DNA from 4 places in the Enterobacter cloacae complex sp. genome. Region 1 is predicted to be linked to each of the others. Evidence: predicted binding sites of a transcription regulator. Region 1 holds the regulator's gene; each other region holds the start of a gene.

Region 1 (4,190 bases):
CTTCCATAATATTTGACTCTCCCGACTCGCCCGGCGCGTCATACTCCAGACGCTGCTGGCAGCGCTGCAACGCAATTTCACACGACTGCAAATAGCGCTGCGCCAGGTCTGGCGTCAGCATGGTGTGCTCGCGCGCCAGCGTGGTCATGGCGTTGATGTGCTCGACGATAAACTGGCTGTGCGTCACCCACAGCTTCATGTCCGCCAGGTAGTGCGCGTTAAAGCCCGGCTCCTGCATGGCCTGGTTCAGGGAGTTGAACAGGGCGTTGTGCGCCTGGTTGACCTTCATGCGCTCGTAGGCCAGCGGGGAAGGCTGCGGGTCGTCGCTCAGGATCAGACGAATGGCCTGCTGATCGGCCTCCAGCGCGTCGTGGGCGTTCTGCCTCAGCAGCCCGCTCTGCCACTGCGGCCACAGCCAGACCATGCCGCCAAAGGCGATCAGACAGCCAATCAGCGTATCGACCAGCCGGGCAATAATAAACTGTTCCCCGTTAAGCGTGAGCAGTTGCAGGGTATACACCGCCGTCACCGTAAAGCCCACCATCGCCCAGCCGTAGTTTTTGCGGATGATCAGATAACTCACCAGGGTAATCGCCAACATACCGGCCAGGGTATAGCCCTCCGGCACGTGAAAGTGCAGCGTCACGCCCGCGATAATCAGCCCCGCCATCGTGCCGCCCGCACGATGCAGAATCCGGACCCGCGTGGCGCCATAGCCGTTCTGGGTAACAAACAGCACGGTCATTAAGATCCAGTAGGGTTTCGGCAGGTGCAGGGCCATTCCCATCAGGCTGGCGATGCTCAGCATCACGCTGATCCGCGCGGCGTTGCGCAGGGCGGAAGACTTCAGTGACAGGTAGCTTTTCAGCGCGGGCAGCAGCGGGAGCCGTTTTTGCTTATCGGCCATCAGGTCGCGGGCATAAAGTGGGCGCTGGGTGCGCAGCACGCGGGCGATGCGGCTGAAATGCCAGGCGGCAAATTGTCCGACCGGGTTATCCGCGTGCTGACGCGCAATCTTCTCCAGCGCGCCGAGCTGTTTATCCATGTTAAAGCGCGTCGGGTAGCGGTGATAGAGAATATCATCAGCCAACACCCGCAGGCGCGCCGCGACGGTCTGCGCGTTCCAGCGGATCACCGCTTCCGCATGGCTGCGCTCCACCAGCTTTTGCACCTCTTCCGGATTATGCAGGCTGACGGAGATATGCTCCTGCAAATCCAGCCCGACCTGGAAGGTACGCAGCAGCCGCTTATATTCATGATTTTTATTGGCGGCAAGCATGTGCAGCTGCTGGTAGCACTGGCTGATCAGATCCACCACTTTTTGCTGCCGCTCCAGCAGCGGCGGCAGGGATTTTTCCGGGTCGGTATGCTGGGTGAGAAGGGTGTATTTTGCTTCGCAGTATTCAGCAAGCTGCACGTAGAGCAGGCTCAGGGATTCACGCAGCGGCTGTTCCCGCCACAGCCAGAACCAGAACCAGTTAAACAGCCCGTACCACAGCGTGCCGAGGGCGTAGATCAGCAATGGCTCCCACACCGGCATATTGCCCGCAAGGCTTAAGGTGAAGATGGCGGCTATCAGCGACGCGGGAAGCAGTCGGGCGTGCAGCGAGCTGATTTCGGCGGTTACGCCGAGCGTCATCGCCAGCACGGTCAGGATCAGCGGCAGCGGTATGTCGCGGGCCAGTAAAAGCTGCACGGCAAGGCTACAGCCGGCAAACAGGCAGCCGCCAATAATCAGGCGTTTGAAAAAGCGTTTATGCGGCGTGTCCAGACCGGCAATGTTGCAGCAGGCGGGCACGAGAGAAAACAGCAACCCCTGCTGAAGATGTCCGAGGAGCAGGCCCACGGCCACGGGGAGACACAACACCAGCGTTTGTCGCAGTGCGTAGTTAACTTCCGGGTGATAGATCAGCCTGCGCCACATGAGGAGTAGAGACAAAAACGGCGTGCCACCCTGCGGCGGCACGCCGTCTGACCGGAATTAACGGGTCCCGTAAACCACGATGGTTTTACCGTGGGCGGAGATCAGGTTCTGGTCTTCCAGCATCTTCAGGATACGGCCCACTGTTTCACGGGAGCAGCCGACGATCTGACCGATTTCCTGGCGGGTAATTTTAATTTGCATACCGTCAGGGTGGGTCATGGCGTCCGGCTGTTTCGCCAGGTTCAGCAGCGTCTGCGCGATACGACCGGTTACGTCCAGGAAAGCAAGGTTACCCACCTTCTCAGAGGTCACTTGCAGACGGCGTGCCATCTGGGAAGAAAGACGCATCAGGATGTCAGGGTTGACCTGAATCAGCTGACGGAATTTCTTGTAAGAAATTTCAGCCACTTCACATGCTGTTTTAGCACGAACCCAGGCGCTACGTTCCTGGCCTTCTTCAAACAGGCCCAGTTCACCGATAAAATCGCCCTGGTTCAGATAAGAAAGGATCATCTCTTTCCCTTCTTCATCTTTGATCAGCACGGCCACCGAGCCTTTAACGATGTAATACAACGTTTCCGCTTTTTCACCCTGGTGAATCAGCGTGCTCTTTGATGGGTACTTATGAATGTGGCAATGAGACAAGAACCATTCGAGAGTCGGGTCTGTTTGCGGTTTGCCAAGCACCATGCGCTGTTATCCTCTGTTATAAGCTGTCACCAGAGTCATAAGATGCATCCGGACTCTGGGGTTGCAATCGAATTCTTACCCATACCCTGGGAAGTCGGCTGTCGTAACGTTTCGCAGCCAGTAAAGTTTGATGTCCTCTGCATACATGTGTAACGTCAATGTATTACTGTAGCATCCAGAGTGTTTTAGCATAGCTTTCGCCGCGTGTCTCCTGGTGTCTCGCTTCAGCATGACGCAGGTCGCCTTCCGTTGCGAGAAATGTAACGTACACGTAATCTGTCATAAAAAATGCAACGTTGGAGTGAGTGAATATGCAAGCGCGTGTGAAATGGGTTGAAGGGTTAACGTTCCTGGGCGAGTCGGCCTCCGGGCACCAGGTTTTGATGGACGGTAACTCCGGTGATAAAGCCCCAAGCCCGATGGAAATGGTGCTGATGGCGGCAGGGGGATGCAGCGCGATCGACGTGGTGTCGATCCTGCAAAAAGGCCGTCATGACGTGACCGATTGTGAAGTGAAGCTGACGTCAGAACGTCGCGAAGAGGCGCCACGCCTGTTCACGCACATCAATCTGCATTTTGTTGTCACCGGGAAAGCGCTGAAAGACGCGGCGGTGTCACGCGCGGTGGATCTCTCAGCGGAGAAGTACTGCTCCGTGGCGTTGATGCTGGAGAAAGCGGTAAACATCACCCATTCGTATGAAGTGGTCGAGGCTTAATTTTTTGGCGGGTGGCGCTTCGCTGACCCGCCCTACAAAAGCATGAACGTAGGCCCGGTAAGCGCAGCGCCACCGGGCAAAAAAATCACGCGATCTGCTTCCCTTCCATCAGCCGCTGCACCAGCGGCGTCATGATCAGCTCCATCGCCAGCCCCATTTTTCCGCCCGGCACCACTAACGTATTCATGTGCGAAATAAACGAGCCTTGCAGCATCGCCAGCAGCCAGGGGTAATCGATGCCTTCCAGGTTGCGGAAGTGGATCACCACAAAGCTTTCGTCCAGCGAGGGAATGCTTTTCGCGGCGAACGGGTTAGAGGTATCCACGGTGGGCACGCGCTGGAAGTTAATGTGGGTGCGGGAGAACTGTGGCGTCAGGAAGTTGATGTAGTCTTCCATGGAGCGCACCACCGAGTCCATCACCGCTTCACGCGAGTGGCCGCGCTCGCTGATGTCGCGCGTCAGCTTCTGGATCCACTCAAGGTTAACAATCGGCACCACCCCCACCAGCAAATCCACGTGGCGCGCCACGTCGTGCTGAGGCGTCACCACGCCGCCGTGCAACCCTTCGTAAAACAGCACGTCAGTCGGTTCCGGCAGCGGCTGCCAAGGCGTGAACGTGCCGGGTACCTGGTTCCAGGGAACGGCTTCATCGTAGGTGTGCAGATACTTGCGGGACTGTCCGGTGCCGCTTTGCCCGTATTCGCGGAAGGTTTGCTCCAGCAGGCCGAAGTCATTCGCCTCTGGACCAAAGTAGCTGATGTGTTTACCCAGATCCCGCGCCTTGCGGATGGCCATGTCCATCTCCGGGCGCGTGTAGCGGTGAAAGCTGTCGCCCTCTACCTCTGCCGCCCGTAAATTC
Region 2 (4,190 bases), 320 kb from region 1:
GTTTGATTTCGTTACGCGCGACCGGCGCGTCGGATTCGAGATAAATCGCGTGCAGGTTCAGGCGTTTTGGCCCCGGGATCAGGCTCAGCGCCAGTTCAAGATCCGCACGCAGTTCGGTGGCGTTGCGCGCTTTGCCCGGGTAGTTACCCGTTGCCTGAATGCCACCCGTCAGGGAACCGCCCGGGTTCTCGAAGCCGGCAACGTCATCACCCTGCCAGCAGTGCATGGAGACGGGCAGACGGTCGAGCTGGCGCAGCGCCTCTTCGACATCCACGCCGACGGCGGCGAAACGCTGTTTAGCCAGGTCCCAGGCTTGTTCAAGTTGAGTGGTCATGCGCAAAGCTCCTTAGTCAGTCGTTTTTGCTGAAACTGCGCCCGGTAGCGGGCAATGTCATGGCAGGGATTGGGGGTGAAGGTGGTCAGGCTGTTATTCGCCGTCACCACCGAACGGAAATCGTCAACGTTTAATAGTTCGTCCAGCGTCATTAGCTGAATGCCGATGTTGCCGAGCGTGGAAGCCTCTACGGGGCCTGCCACCACGGTAATGCCGCAGGCATCGGCGCAGAGCTGGTTCAGCAGCTGGTTCTGGCAGCCGCCGCCCACGATGTGCAGCTGGGTGAACGGTTTACCGCGAAGGTCAGCCAGCTCGCTCAGGATGTCGGCATAGAGCAGGGCGAGGCTGTCAAAAATACAGCGCGCCAGCTCGGCGGGGCGGGAAGGTACCGGCTGCCCCGCGTCAAAACAGGCGGCCTGGATCTCAGCGCTCATGTGCACCGGGTTAATAAAGCGGTCGTCGTTCGGGTTAATCAGGAAGGTGCAGGCCTTCAGCTTTTCGGTTTCCGCGATAAGCGCGGGCAGGTCGGTGACGTTCTGCTCTTTCAGCACCCGCTGGAGCAGCCACAGGCCCATGATGTTCTTCAGCACGCGGTAGCGTCCTTCGGCACCGCCTTCGTTGGTGATATTGGCGGCCAGCGCGGCGTCGCTGGTGTAGGGCGTTTTGCTCTCAAAACCCATCAGCGACCAGGTGCCGGAGGAGAGATAGGCCGCGTCTTTGCTGGCGAGCGGCGAGGCAATGACCGCGCTTGCGGTGTCGTGACTGGCGACGGCGACAACGGGAATTTCATTCCCCTGCGGGCAAATCCACTGGCCGATCACGTTGCCCGGATGGGTTGGCGTGCCGAACCAGGACGGCGAGGCGCCCGTCCATGCCAGCAGGTGTTCATCCCAGTTATCGGTGTTGATATTGACCAGCTGCGTGGTGGTGGCGTTGGTGTATTCCCAGTTCATGTTGCCGGTCAGACGATAGCTTAAGTAGTCCGGGATCAGCAGCGCATGCGCCACCTTTTCAACCAGCTCTGGCTGTTGCTCAACCAGCGCCCGCAGCTGATACAGCGTGTTAAACGGCAGGAACTGGATGCCGCTGCGACCATAGATGTTCTCCTTGCCAAGCTGCGCGATGGCGTGCGCCATCAGCCCATCGGTGCGGCTGTCGCGGTAAGAGACGGGCAGGCCGACGCGTTCGCCGTGACTGTCCAGCAGCACGTAATCCACGCCCCAGGTATCAATGCCGATACTGTCGATGCGGATACCGTCTTCGCAGACGTGGTGAAGTCCGGTGCGGATCTCCGCTTCCAGCGCATCGATATCCCAGGTCACAAAACCGTCCTGTTTTTGCAGACAATTGGCGAAACGGTGCATTTCGCGAAGCGTAAGGGTGTGCTGGTCACAGTCCCAGGTGGCGAGCATTACACGGCCGCTGGATGCGCCTAAATCGACAGCCACACAATGGCGAAAAGTCATGGTCGGGTCCTTTCTTAAGTCATTAGCGATGAGTGTAAGAAAGGGAAGAAATAGCCACCTTCTCGCCACTGACAACCCAAATCTCGCGCTGGCAAGAAAGCAAAGGTGAACGTGAGGGAGTTCACAGTTTCCAGTAATGACGGGGTTTGCAGGCAGTGTGACGCTGACCGCATTTCCCGATCTTTCCGCCTGTTTCTTGAAAAACCGGCAGCTTTTGCGCGGTTTACTGTCAAAAATTTAAGGTGAGCGTGGAAGGCCTTAATTACTATTTTGAGAACTTTTCTCATTGGTGGGGGCCGTTATGACCGTACTGCACAGCGTCGATTTTTTTCCTTCGGGAGCTTCTCCGGTCGCGATTGAGCCACGGCTTCCTCAGGCTGCATTTCCTGAGCATCATCATGATTTTCATGAGATTGTGATTGTTGAGCACGGAACGGGCATCCACGTGTTCAACGGTCAGCCGTATACCATCAGCGGCGGTACGGTGTGCTTCGTGCGCGACCACGACAGGCACCTGTATGAACATACCGACAACCTGTGCCTGACCAACGTGCTCTATCGTTCTCCGGACGCGTTCCAGTTTCTCTCCGGGCTGAATCAGCTGTTGCCGCAAGAGAAGGATGGCCACTATCCGTCGCACTGGCGGGTGAATCAGTCCACGTTGCAGCAGGTGCGTCAGCTGGTGAGCCAGATGGAGCAGAGCGAGGACGCAGAGGAGACGCACGCGATTGCCACCCGCGAGCTGCTGTTTATGCAGCTGCTGGTGCTGCTGCGCCGCAGCAGCCTGGTGGAAGGGATGGAAAATAACGACGCGCGGCTGAACCAGCTCATGGCCTGGCTGGAAGATCATTTCGCTGAAGATGTCTGCTGGGAAACGCTGGCAGACGACTTTTCGCTCTCGCTGCGCACGCTGCATCGTCAGCTCAAGCAGCATACCGGGCTCACGCCGCAGCGTTACCTTAACCGTCTGCGCCTGATCAAAGCGCGCCATCTTTTACGCCATACCGACGAAAGCGTCACGGATATCGCTTATCGCTGCGGTTTCGGCGACAGTAACCACTTCTCGACGCTGTTTCGCCGGGAGTTTAGCTGGTCGCCGCGCGATATTCGTCAGGGGAAGGACGCGTTGCTTCAGTAACGCGAGGGCAGTCACCGTTTTTTTGCCGCAAAAAGGCTAATAATGTCCGGTTATTCGCCGTAGAGGTTGTGGTGTGGCTGCTCAGTTAATTCTTCGCAAAGATGATTTTTTTGCCTCCGCGAGTCAGGCTGTCGCGGTGGCGGACCGCTACCCGCAAAATGTCTTTGCCGAGCACACCCACGAGTTCTGCGAGCTGGTGATGGTGTGGCGTGGCAATGGCTTACACGTTCTCAACGACCGGCCCTACCGCATTACGCGCGGGGATCTGTTTTACATACGCGCCGAAGACAAACACGCCTACGCCTCGGTTAACGATCTGGTGTTGCAGAACGTCATCTACTGCCCTGACAGGCTTAAACTTAATGTCGACTGGGCGGGCAACATTCCGGGATTTCTGAATGCCGGAGGCGAACCGCACTGGCGCTTAAGCAGCAGCGGCATGGCTCAGGTGCGCCAGACGATTTCCCAGCTGGAGCAGGAGAGCCAGAAGGGCGACCCGGTGGCGAACCAGATGTCGGAGCTGCTTTTCGCCCAGCTGGTGATGACCCTGAAGCGCCATCGTTACGCCACGGATAATCCCTCCGCCACCATGCAGGAAGCGCTGCTGGATAAGCTGATCGCACTGCTTGCGGGCAGTCTGAACAAGAGTTTCGTGCTGGAAAAATTCTGCGAGCAGGAGCAGTGCAGCGAGCGCGCGCTGCGCCAGCAGTTCCGCACCCAGACGGGTATGACGATAAACCATTACCTGCGCCAGCTGCGCATCTGCCACGCCCAGTATCTGTTACAGCATACGGAGCTGATGGTCAGCGAAGTGGCGATGCGCTGCGGATTTGAGGACAGTAATTACTTTTCGGTGGTGTTTAACCGCGAGGTGGGGATGACGCCGGTTCAGTGGCGTCATCGCAGTCGAAAGGCGGCGTAATCAGTTCGCCATGCCGAGGCCGACAATGTTGGCGGCGATAATAATCACCACGCAGCCCAGGCTCAGCACGCCAACCGGACGGCGCCCGGCGTTGTTCCACTCCTTCAGCACCAGCCCAACCAGCCCGCCGCACAGCACGTAGAAGCTCATGTGCAGCATCCAGCTCATATAGTCATACTGCGCCGGAATGCTGGCGTGGCCCCAGGCGTAGAAGAAGAATTGCAGATACCACATCAGGCCGCCGAGCGCGGAGAGCAGAACGTTGGTAATGATCAGGGGTTTTGCCAGCGAGAAGTCGGCTTTTACCGACAGGTTCTTCACTTTTGCCAG
Region 3 (4,190 bases), 510 kb from region 1:
TGTCGTTAACAGATTTCAGGGTCGCGGTAGCGGTTTCGGAGAACTCGGTTGCCACGCGAACGTCAGTTGGAACCGGGATATCGCAGGTGCCCAGCAGGCGTTTGGCTTCGTCAACCAGGTCTGCTTCATACAGGGATTTACCCACGTTGTGGCCCTGAGCGGCAACGAAGGTGTTCGCGATACCACCGCCAACGATCAGCTGGTCAGCGATTTTGGACAGGGAATCCAGTACGGTCAGTTTAGTAGACACTTTAGAACCACCAACGATAGCAACCATTGGACGAGCAGGTTCTTTCAGTGCTTTACCCAGTGCTTCCAGTTCGTCAGCCAGCAGCGGACCTGCACACGCAACGTCTGCAAATTTACCGATACCGTGGGTAGATGCCTGCGCACGGTGAGCCGTACCGAATGCATCCATCACGAACACGTCGCACAGTGCAGCGTATTTTTTGGACAGGGTTTCGTCGTCTTTCTTTTCGCCTTTGTTGAAGCGAACGTTTTCCAGAACAACCAGCTCACCTTCGGCAACGTCTACGCCGTCCAGGTAATCTTTCACCAGGCGAACCGGGTTGGACAGTTTGTCTTTCAGGTAATTAACAACCGGCAGCAGAGAGAACTCTTCGTTGTACTCGCCTTCAGTTGGACGGCCCAGGTGGGAGGTGACCATCACTTTAGCGCCCTGCTTCAGAGCCAGTTCAATGGTTGGCAGAGATGCACGAATACGCGCGTCGCTGGTCACTTTGCCATCTTTAACCGGTACGTTCAGATCGGCACGGATGAAAACGCGTTTACCTGCCAGATCCAGATCGGTCATCTTAATTACAGACATGGTGAATCCTCTCGTTGATTCTTAAAGTTTTGCAAGCGCAAGGTGCGCTCTACCTGAAACCTTTTGCGGCCATGGCTAACGTGGTGTCGAGCATTCGGTTAGCAAAGCCCCATTCGTTATCACACCAGACCAGCGTCTTGATAAGGTGCGCACCACTGACTCGCGTCTGCGTGCCATCCACGATGGCGCTGTGCGGGTCGTGGTTAAAATCTACTGAGACCAACGGTAATTCCGTATAGTCAACTATACCATGAAATGCTCCCTGTGCCGCTTTTTGCAGCAACAGGTTGACTTCACAGGCTTTTACCGGTTTTTTTACCGTCACGCTAAGATCGATTGCGGTGACGTTTATCGTCGGAACACGCACGGCAATCGCTTCGAAACGGTCGTTAAACTGCGGGAAAATACGGGTGATCCCCGCAGCCAGTTTCGTATCCACCGGAATAATGGACTGGCTCGCCGCGCGAGTGCGTCGTAAATCCGGATGATAGGCGTCGATAACCTGCTGATCGTGCATGGCGGAGTGAATCGTGGTCACGGTGCCTGATTCAATGCCGTACGCATCGTCTAACAGTTTAATGACCGGAATAATGCAGTTGGTGGTGCAGGAGGCGTTGGAGACAATGCGGTGTTCAGCGTGCAGCTCGTGCTGGTTGACGCCAAACACGACGGTGGCGTCGAGGTCGTGACTGCCGGGATGGGAGAACAGGACTTTTTTCGCACCGGCCTTCAGATGCGCTTCGCCATGTTCGCGGTTACCGTACACGCCGGTACAGTCCAGGACCACATCCACACCCAGTTCGCGCCAGGGCAGCCCTTCAATACTGTTCTCATGCAGCACGCGGATTGCATCGTCACCGACGAACAGCTGTTCCCTTTCCTGGCGAACGTCCCAGGCAAAGCGGCCGTGGCTGGTGTCATATTTCAATAAATGCGCCATGCCCGCAGCATCCGCCAGTTCATTGATTGCCACCACGGTGATTTCCGCACGACGCCCGGATTCATATAATGCACGAACCACGTTGCGCCCGATGCGACCGAAGCCATTAATCGCTACGCGTACGGTCATAGATCTCCTGCAAAGCTATCCCTGAGTTTGAGGTGGCTGAAAGAGTAATCCAGCGACGCCCGAAGGGGAATCCTTGCTGTCACAAACTGCGATCGATTGGTCAATTGTCGAACATTTAATCGACTGAAACGCTTCAGCAAGAATAAGCGAATCGCGGAATAAAAGGAATGGTTGTCCAGATGAATAAGCGAGCTATATGACTTGCGTCACATTTCTGGTGGAATAATGTCTACAAAAAAGCCGGGTGATGCTTACGCGTACCCGGCTTACGTTTTGTGCCATTTGTAGGCCCGGTAAGCGTAAGCGCCACCGGGCAAAACAGCAATTACAGCAGTTCTTTCGCCTTCGCGACAACGTTCTCAACGGTGAAGCCGAACTCTTCAAACAGCTGCTCAGCCGGTGCAGACTCACCGAAGGTGGTCATACCGACGATAGCACCGTTCAGGCCCACGTATTTGAACCAGTAGTCAGCGATACCCGCTTCCACCGCCACGCGAGCGGAAACCGCTTTAGGCAGTACGGATTCACGGTAAGCCGCATCCTGCTTGTCGAACGCATCGGTAGACGGCATAGAGACCACGCGCGCCTTCACGCCTTCGGCAGTCAGTTTTTCCCATGCTGCAACAGCCAGTTCAACTTCAGAACCGGTCGCGATGAAGATCAGCTCAGGCTGGCCCGCGCAATCTTTCAGCACGTAGCCACCGCGCGCGATGTTCGCCAGCTGCTCTGGGGTACGCTCCTGCTGCGCCAGGTTCTGACGGGAGAGGATCAGCGCGGTCGGGCCGTCCTGACGCTCAACGCCGTATTTCCACGCCACCGCAGATTCAACCTGGTCACATGGACGCCATGTGCTCATGTTCGGGGTCACGCGCAGGGAAGCTACCTGCTCTACCGGCTGGTGAGTTGGACCATCTTCGCCCAGACCGATGGAGTCGTGGGTGTAGACCATCACCTGACGCTGTTTCATCAGCGCTGCCATACGCACGGCGTTACGTGCATATTCCACGAACATCAGGAAGGTAGAGGTGTACGGCAGGAAACCACCGTGCAGGGAGATACCGTTCGCGATAGCGGTCATACCGAATTCACGTACACCGTAATGGATGTAGTTACCGGCAGCATCTTCGTTGATTGGCTTAGATCCAGACCACAGGGTCAGGTTAGATGGCGCCAGGTCAGCGGAACCGCCGAGGAATTCTGGAAGCCATGGACCAAACGCTTCGATCGCATTCTGAGACGCTTTACGGCTGGCGATTTTAGACGGGTTCGCCTGCAATTTCGCAATGAACTCGTTCGCTTTCGCGTCGAAATCAGACGGCATGTCGCCTTTCATACGACGGGTGAACTCGGCTGCTTCCTGCGGGAAGGCTTTTGCGTAAGCCGCAAACTTCTCGTTCCAGGCCGCTTCTTTCGCCTGACCCACTTCTTTCGCATCCCACTGAGCATAGATCTCAGACGGGATTTCGAAGGCTGGGTGTTTCCAGCCAAGCGCTTCACGGGTCAGTGCGATTTCCGCGTCGCCCAGCGGTGCGCCGTGGGAGTCATGGGTGCCCGCTTTGTTCGGAGAGCCGAAGCCGATGATGGTTTTGCACATCAGCAGGGACGGTTTGTCGGTCACGGCGCGCGCTTCTTCTACTGCACGTTTAATCGAGTCAGCATCGTGGCCATCAACGCCACGCACAACGTGCCAGCCGTAGGCTTCGAAACGTGCAGCGGTGTCGTCAGTGAACCAGCCTTCAACGTGACCGTCGATGGAGATGCCGTTGTCGTCGTAGAACGCAACCAGTTTACCCAGTTTCAGGGTACCTGCCAGGGAGCACACTTCGTGAGAAATGCCTTCCATCATGCAGCCGTCGCCCAGGAACGCGTAGGTGAAGTGGTCAACGATGTCGTGGCCCGGACGGTTGAACTGTGCCGCCAGGGTCTTCTCAGCAATCGCCATACCCACTGCGTTCGCAATGCCCTGACCCAGCGGGCCGGTGGTGGTTTCAACGCCTGCGGTGTAGCCCACTTCCGGGTGACCTGGAGTTTTGGAGTGCAGCTGACGGAAGTTTTTCAGCTCTTCGATTGGCAGATCGTAGCCGGTGAGGTGCAGCAGGCTGTAGATCAGCATAGAGCCGTGGCCGTTAGACAGCACGAAACGGTCGCGGTCTGCCCATGCCGGGTTCTGTGGGTTGTGGTTAAGGAAATCACGCCACAGGACTTCGGCGATGTCAGCCATGCCCATTGGGGCACCCGGATGGCCGGATTTGGCTTTCTGTACTGCGTCCATGCTCAGCGCACGAATAGCAT
Region 4 (4,190 bases), 1.4 Mb from region 1:
CTGTTGCAGTCGATGGAAAACGCCAACAAGGTGTTCCCGGAGATGGCGACCATGCCAATTTTCGTGGTGATCCTGATTGTGTGCGCCATCGGCGCGGTGATCGGCCTGATTAACGGCATCATCATTGCTTACCTGAACGTGACGCCATTCATCACCACGTTGGGTACGATGATCATCGTTTACGGTATTAACTCCCTGTACTACGATTTCGTCGGCGCGTCCCCGATCTCTGGCTTCGACAGCGGCTTCTCTACCTTCACGCAGGGGTTTGTTGCGCTGGGCAGCTTCCGTCTCTCCTATATCACCTTCTATGCGCTGATCGCGGTGGCGTTCGTCTGGATCCTGTGGAACAAAACCCGCTTCGGTAAAAACATTTTCGCCATCGGCGGCAACCCGGAAGCGGCGAAAGTCTCCGGGGTCAACGTTGCGCTGAACCTGCTGATGATTTATGCCCTGTCCGGCGTGTTCTATGCCTTTGGCGGGATGCTGGAAGCGGGCCGTATCGGCTCTGCGACCAACAACCTCGGCTTTATGTACGAACTGGATGCGATTGCGGCCTGCGTGGTCGGCGGGGTCTCCTTCAGCGGCGGCGTGGGTACCGTGCTGGGCGTGGTGACCGGTGTGATCATCTTCACCGTGATCAACTATGGCCTGACCTACATCGGCGTGAACCCGTACTGGCAGTACATCATCAAGGGTGCGATCATCATCTTCGCGGTTGCCCTGGATTCACTGAAGTACGCGCGTAAGAAATAAGTTCTTCAGAATGAAAAGGCCCGCTCACGTAGCGGGCCTTTTTTTGCCCGGTGGCGCGACGCTTACCGGGCCTACAAAATCGCGATCGTAGGTCGGGTAAGGCGAAGCCGCCACCCGACATCAGTTATTACTTCTTCTGCATTTCCAGCAGCTGCTCCGGCGTCACCGCCGGATAACCTTGCGCATTTTCAGGCACTTCATGCATCGCCGGGATTGGCACCAGCGGGCCTAAGAAGCGCGGTTCACGCTTGAACAGGTACAGGTCAGCCAGCGCGCCAAAACGGGCGCCAAACTCACGTACGCGTACGCTCAGCATATCTTTTGGTGACGGCACGGCGTAGCACTGGGCCTGGATCCCCATATGCAGGGCGATAAACAGCGCCCGCTCGCAGTGGAAACGCTGGGTGATGATGATGAAATCGTTGGTGTCGAACACCTTGCGGGTACGCACGATGGAATCAAGGGTGCGGAATCCGGCGTAGTCGAGCACGATATCGGCCGGGTCAACGCCTGCGGCAATCAAATCTTTGCGCATCGTCACCGGCTCGTTATAGCTTTGCAGGGCGTTATCGCCGCTTAACAGCAGATAGTTCACCTTACCGCTGTTATAGGCGTTCAGGGCGCCCTGAATACGATATCGGTAATACTGATTGATGACGCCGGTGCGGTAATACTTGGCGGTACCAAGCACGACGCCAACCTGTCGGTAGGGGAGGTCCTGAAGATCGTCAAAAATGTAGGGGGCTGTTTTCCAGCTCATCCAGCGGTCGAGACCCAGCACGATCAACAGCAGTATGCCGACCAGGACAGACAGGCTGTAAAACACGCGCTTTAACATGCAGATGGCTCGTACCGATGATGAAATTTCCCTCAGGCTACTGTACCCGCCTGGTTAGCGCAAGAAACAGCGAATCAACTGAGGGGTTTTTCGTCAGACTGGCGGGCATTTCTGCCCGCCGGGACGATCAGGCAAGTAGCACGCGGTCGATGGTTGTACAGCCCAGCGCTTTCAGCGTGGCTGCGGTTGCGTCCCACTGGATCAGCGGCGCATCGGCAATTTCAGCCAGGATCGCGCGCTGAATATCCGGATAGTCGTACCCGTTCAGGCTGAGAAGGTTCAGTGCGCCCTGAAGCGGAGGCAGCGTCGGGTTGAACGCGGCATTCTCAGCATAGCTCCCGGTGAAGATGCGACCGTCGCGGCACTGAAGGGCGACGCCGCTTGGGGATTTACTGTACGGCGTGTGGCTTTTGTTGGCGGCTGAAATGGCCGCTTCGCTGAGCGCATCCCCAGAGAGCGCATATCCGTGGTTCTGCTCGTCCATCAGCAGGGTTTTGATCCCAAGATCTTTCGGGCCGAAAGCGTCGGGCAGGTAATCGCCCAGCGTATGCGGCGCGCGGCCCGGCAGGTTGATACGCAGTTCCAGCCCGCTGTTCAGCTCATTCATAAACTGGCGGCAGTGGCCGCAAGGGGTGTAGTTGACGGTAATGGCGCGCAGGGCTTTTTCACCGCGCAGCCAGGCATGACTGATAGCGCTCTGCTCCGCGTGAACGGTTTGCTGCATGGTCGCACCGAGAAACTCCATATTCCCGCCGAAGTACCAGGTCCCGCTTACGCCGCGCGCAATCGCGCCTACGTTAAAATGGGAAAGGTCTGCGCGGGCGCAGGCAGCTGCCAGCGGCAGCAGGGCGAAAGCCAGCGCGTCTTCGTCCAGCCCCGTTGCCTGCTTAAGCGTCGTGACCTGATCTGCCGTCAGCAGGGCGGGGAAATGCGCATCCGCCAGAACCGGAGCCAGGGCTGATTGCAAATTCTCTGCAAGCTGAGAGAAAGCAGCTTGAAAACGTGGATGCATGACGTTGCCTCATCAAGGTTAATGGATCGGTAGTGTACGGAGCCGAACGGCCTTTATATGTGATCCAAATCTCATTATGTGTGCAACTTATGAAATGAAAATGAAATTTGCGCGACGCATCGCAAATTTTAGCCCATCACGGCCAGAATAATCGGGAAGATGAACGGCGCGACCAGGGAAGTAATAATCCCGCAAATCACCAGCGCCAGCGAGCTGAATGCCCCTTCCTGATAATCCAGTTCCGCACAGCGTGCGGTGCCCAGCGCGTGCGAGGCGGTACCCATCGCCAGACCGCGCGCCGCTTTGGTGCGTATTTTCATGATGTTCAGCAGCGTATGGCCAAACACCGCCCCCAGGATACCGACAAAAATCACGCATACGGCGCTAATGGCCGGGATGCCTCCGATGCTGCCGCCCACGGCCATGGCGATCGGCGTGGTCACGGATTTTGGCAGGATAGAGGCGGCAATCTGCGGCGACGCGCCCATCAACAGGGCCACTGACGTGCCGGTGATCATCGCCACCAGGCTACCCACAAAGCAGATGGTGATGATGGACTTCCAGCGCGCTCGGATCTGATGCAGTTGCTCATATAAAGGAAACGCCAGCGCCACCACGGCAGGCTGCAATAAATCGTTGAGGATTTTGCTCCCGGCGAAGTAACGTTCATAAGGTATGCCGGTGAACAGCAGAAAAGGAATGATCACCACCATGGCGACCAGCAGCGGGTTCAGCAGTGGCATTTTAAAACGAACCGCGAGCTTACGGGCAGCGAAGAACACCGCCAGGGTTAACGGCAGGGACCACCAGATATTTTCCATCATTTTTTTGTTTTCTCCCCAACCACTTTACGTTCGCCATGCACAATATGTGAGCTCCAGCTGACCACCAGAAAAACCACCAGCGTACTGATAGCGCAGGAGACGACTATCGGGCCGAATTGCGCTTTAAGCACATCGTAATACTGCATAACCCCAACGCCGATAGGCACAAAAAGCAGGGCCATATAGCGAATGAGAACGAAGCACCCCGGGTTGACCCATTTCGCGGGCAGCACCTGTAATGCCAACAGCACAAAGAGGATCAGCATGCCGATAATGCTGCCGGGTATGGTAATCGGCAGCAGCGACGCGATAAAAATGCCAGCGTACAGGCAGGCATAAATCAGGACGAAGGCCCGAAGGTATTGCCAGAGAGTATTCAGTGATTTGCTCATGGTGAAAGTCCTTGCTGAGACGTATTCATCATACAATTAAACCTGAAAATGTGCCACGGATCACAACATGAATTTTGAGCATAACAGCCATTCCTGAATGGAACGCCGGGCTTTCCACAGTCATAGAGAGCAGCTACTATAGCGCGTCTTTTTTCACAGGTACTCAGAATGCGTGTTTTACTGGCCCCGATGGAAGGCGTGCTCGACTCGCTCGTGCGCGAGCTGCTGACCGAGGTGAACGATTACGATCTCTGCGTGACGGAGTTCTTGCGCGTGGTCGATATGTTGCTGCCAGAAAAATCATTTTATCGCCTCTGCCCGGAGCTGCATCGGCAGAGCCGCACCCCCTCCGGTACGCTGGTGCGCAT

Evidence for each region. Region 1 encodes CRP, which controls carbon source genes, mostly activating them, when cyclic AMP is high. Its sites were predicted from a motif close to ATGTGANNNNNNTCACAT; they were not measured.
Region 2: a site for CRP is predicted at 1,956-1,973, ahead of rhaS (HTH-type transcriptional activator RhaS). Genes of this name have one in related genera too.
Region 3: a site for CRP is predicted at 2,093-2,110, ahead of epd (erythrose-4-phosphate dehydrogenase). Genes of this name have one in related genera too.
Region 4: a site for CRP is predicted at 2,664-2,681, ahead of cdd (cytidine deaminase). Genes of this name have one in related genera too.

Annotation. Positions count from the first base shown of each region.
Region 1 covers NZ_LT991957.1:1,674,897-1,679,086, reverse strand. Annotated here, with positions in the region: gene DBR02_RS08565 (YccS/YhfK family putative transporter) at 1-1,924, opposite strand, end outside; gene crp (cAMP-activated global transcriptional regulator CRP) at 1,982-2,614, opposite strand; gene DBR02_RS08555 (OsmC family protein) at 2,926-3,330, shown strand; gene DBR02_RS08550 (phosphoribulokinase) at 3,416-4,190, opposite strand, start outside.
Region 2 covers NZ_LT991957.1:1,997,650-2,001,839, reverse strand. Annotated here, with positions in the region: gene rhaA (L-rhamnose isomerase) at 1-334, opposite strand, end outside; gene rhaB (rhamnulokinase) at 331-1,800, opposite strand; gene rhaS (HTH-type transcriptional activator RhaS) at 2,102-2,938, shown strand; gene rhaR (HTH-type transcriptional activator RhaR) at 3,012-3,860, shown strand; gene rhaT (L-rhamnose/proton symporter RhaT) at 3,861-4,190, opposite strand, start outside.
Region 3 covers NZ_LT991957.1:1,159,900-1,164,089, forward strand. Annotated here, with positions in the region: gene pgk (phosphoglycerate kinase) at 1-829, opposite strand, end outside; gene epd (erythrose-4-phosphate dehydrogenase) at 879-1,898, opposite strand; gene tkt (transketolase) at 2,224-4,190, opposite strand, start outside.
Region 4 covers NZ_LT991957.1:263,259-267,448, reverse strand. Annotated here, with positions in the region: gene mglC (galactose/methyl galactoside ABC transporter permease MglC) at 1-756, shown strand, start outside; gene sanA (outer membrane permeability protein SanA) at 884-1,594, opposite strand; gene cdd (cytidine deaminase) at 1,722-2,606, opposite strand; gene DBR02_RS01245 (CidB/LrgB family autolysis modulator) at 2,735-3,430, opposite strand; gene DBR02_RS01240 (CidA/LrgA family protein) at 3,427-3,822, opposite strand; gene dusC (tRNA dihydrouridine(16) synthase DusC) at 3,991-4,190, shown strand, end outside.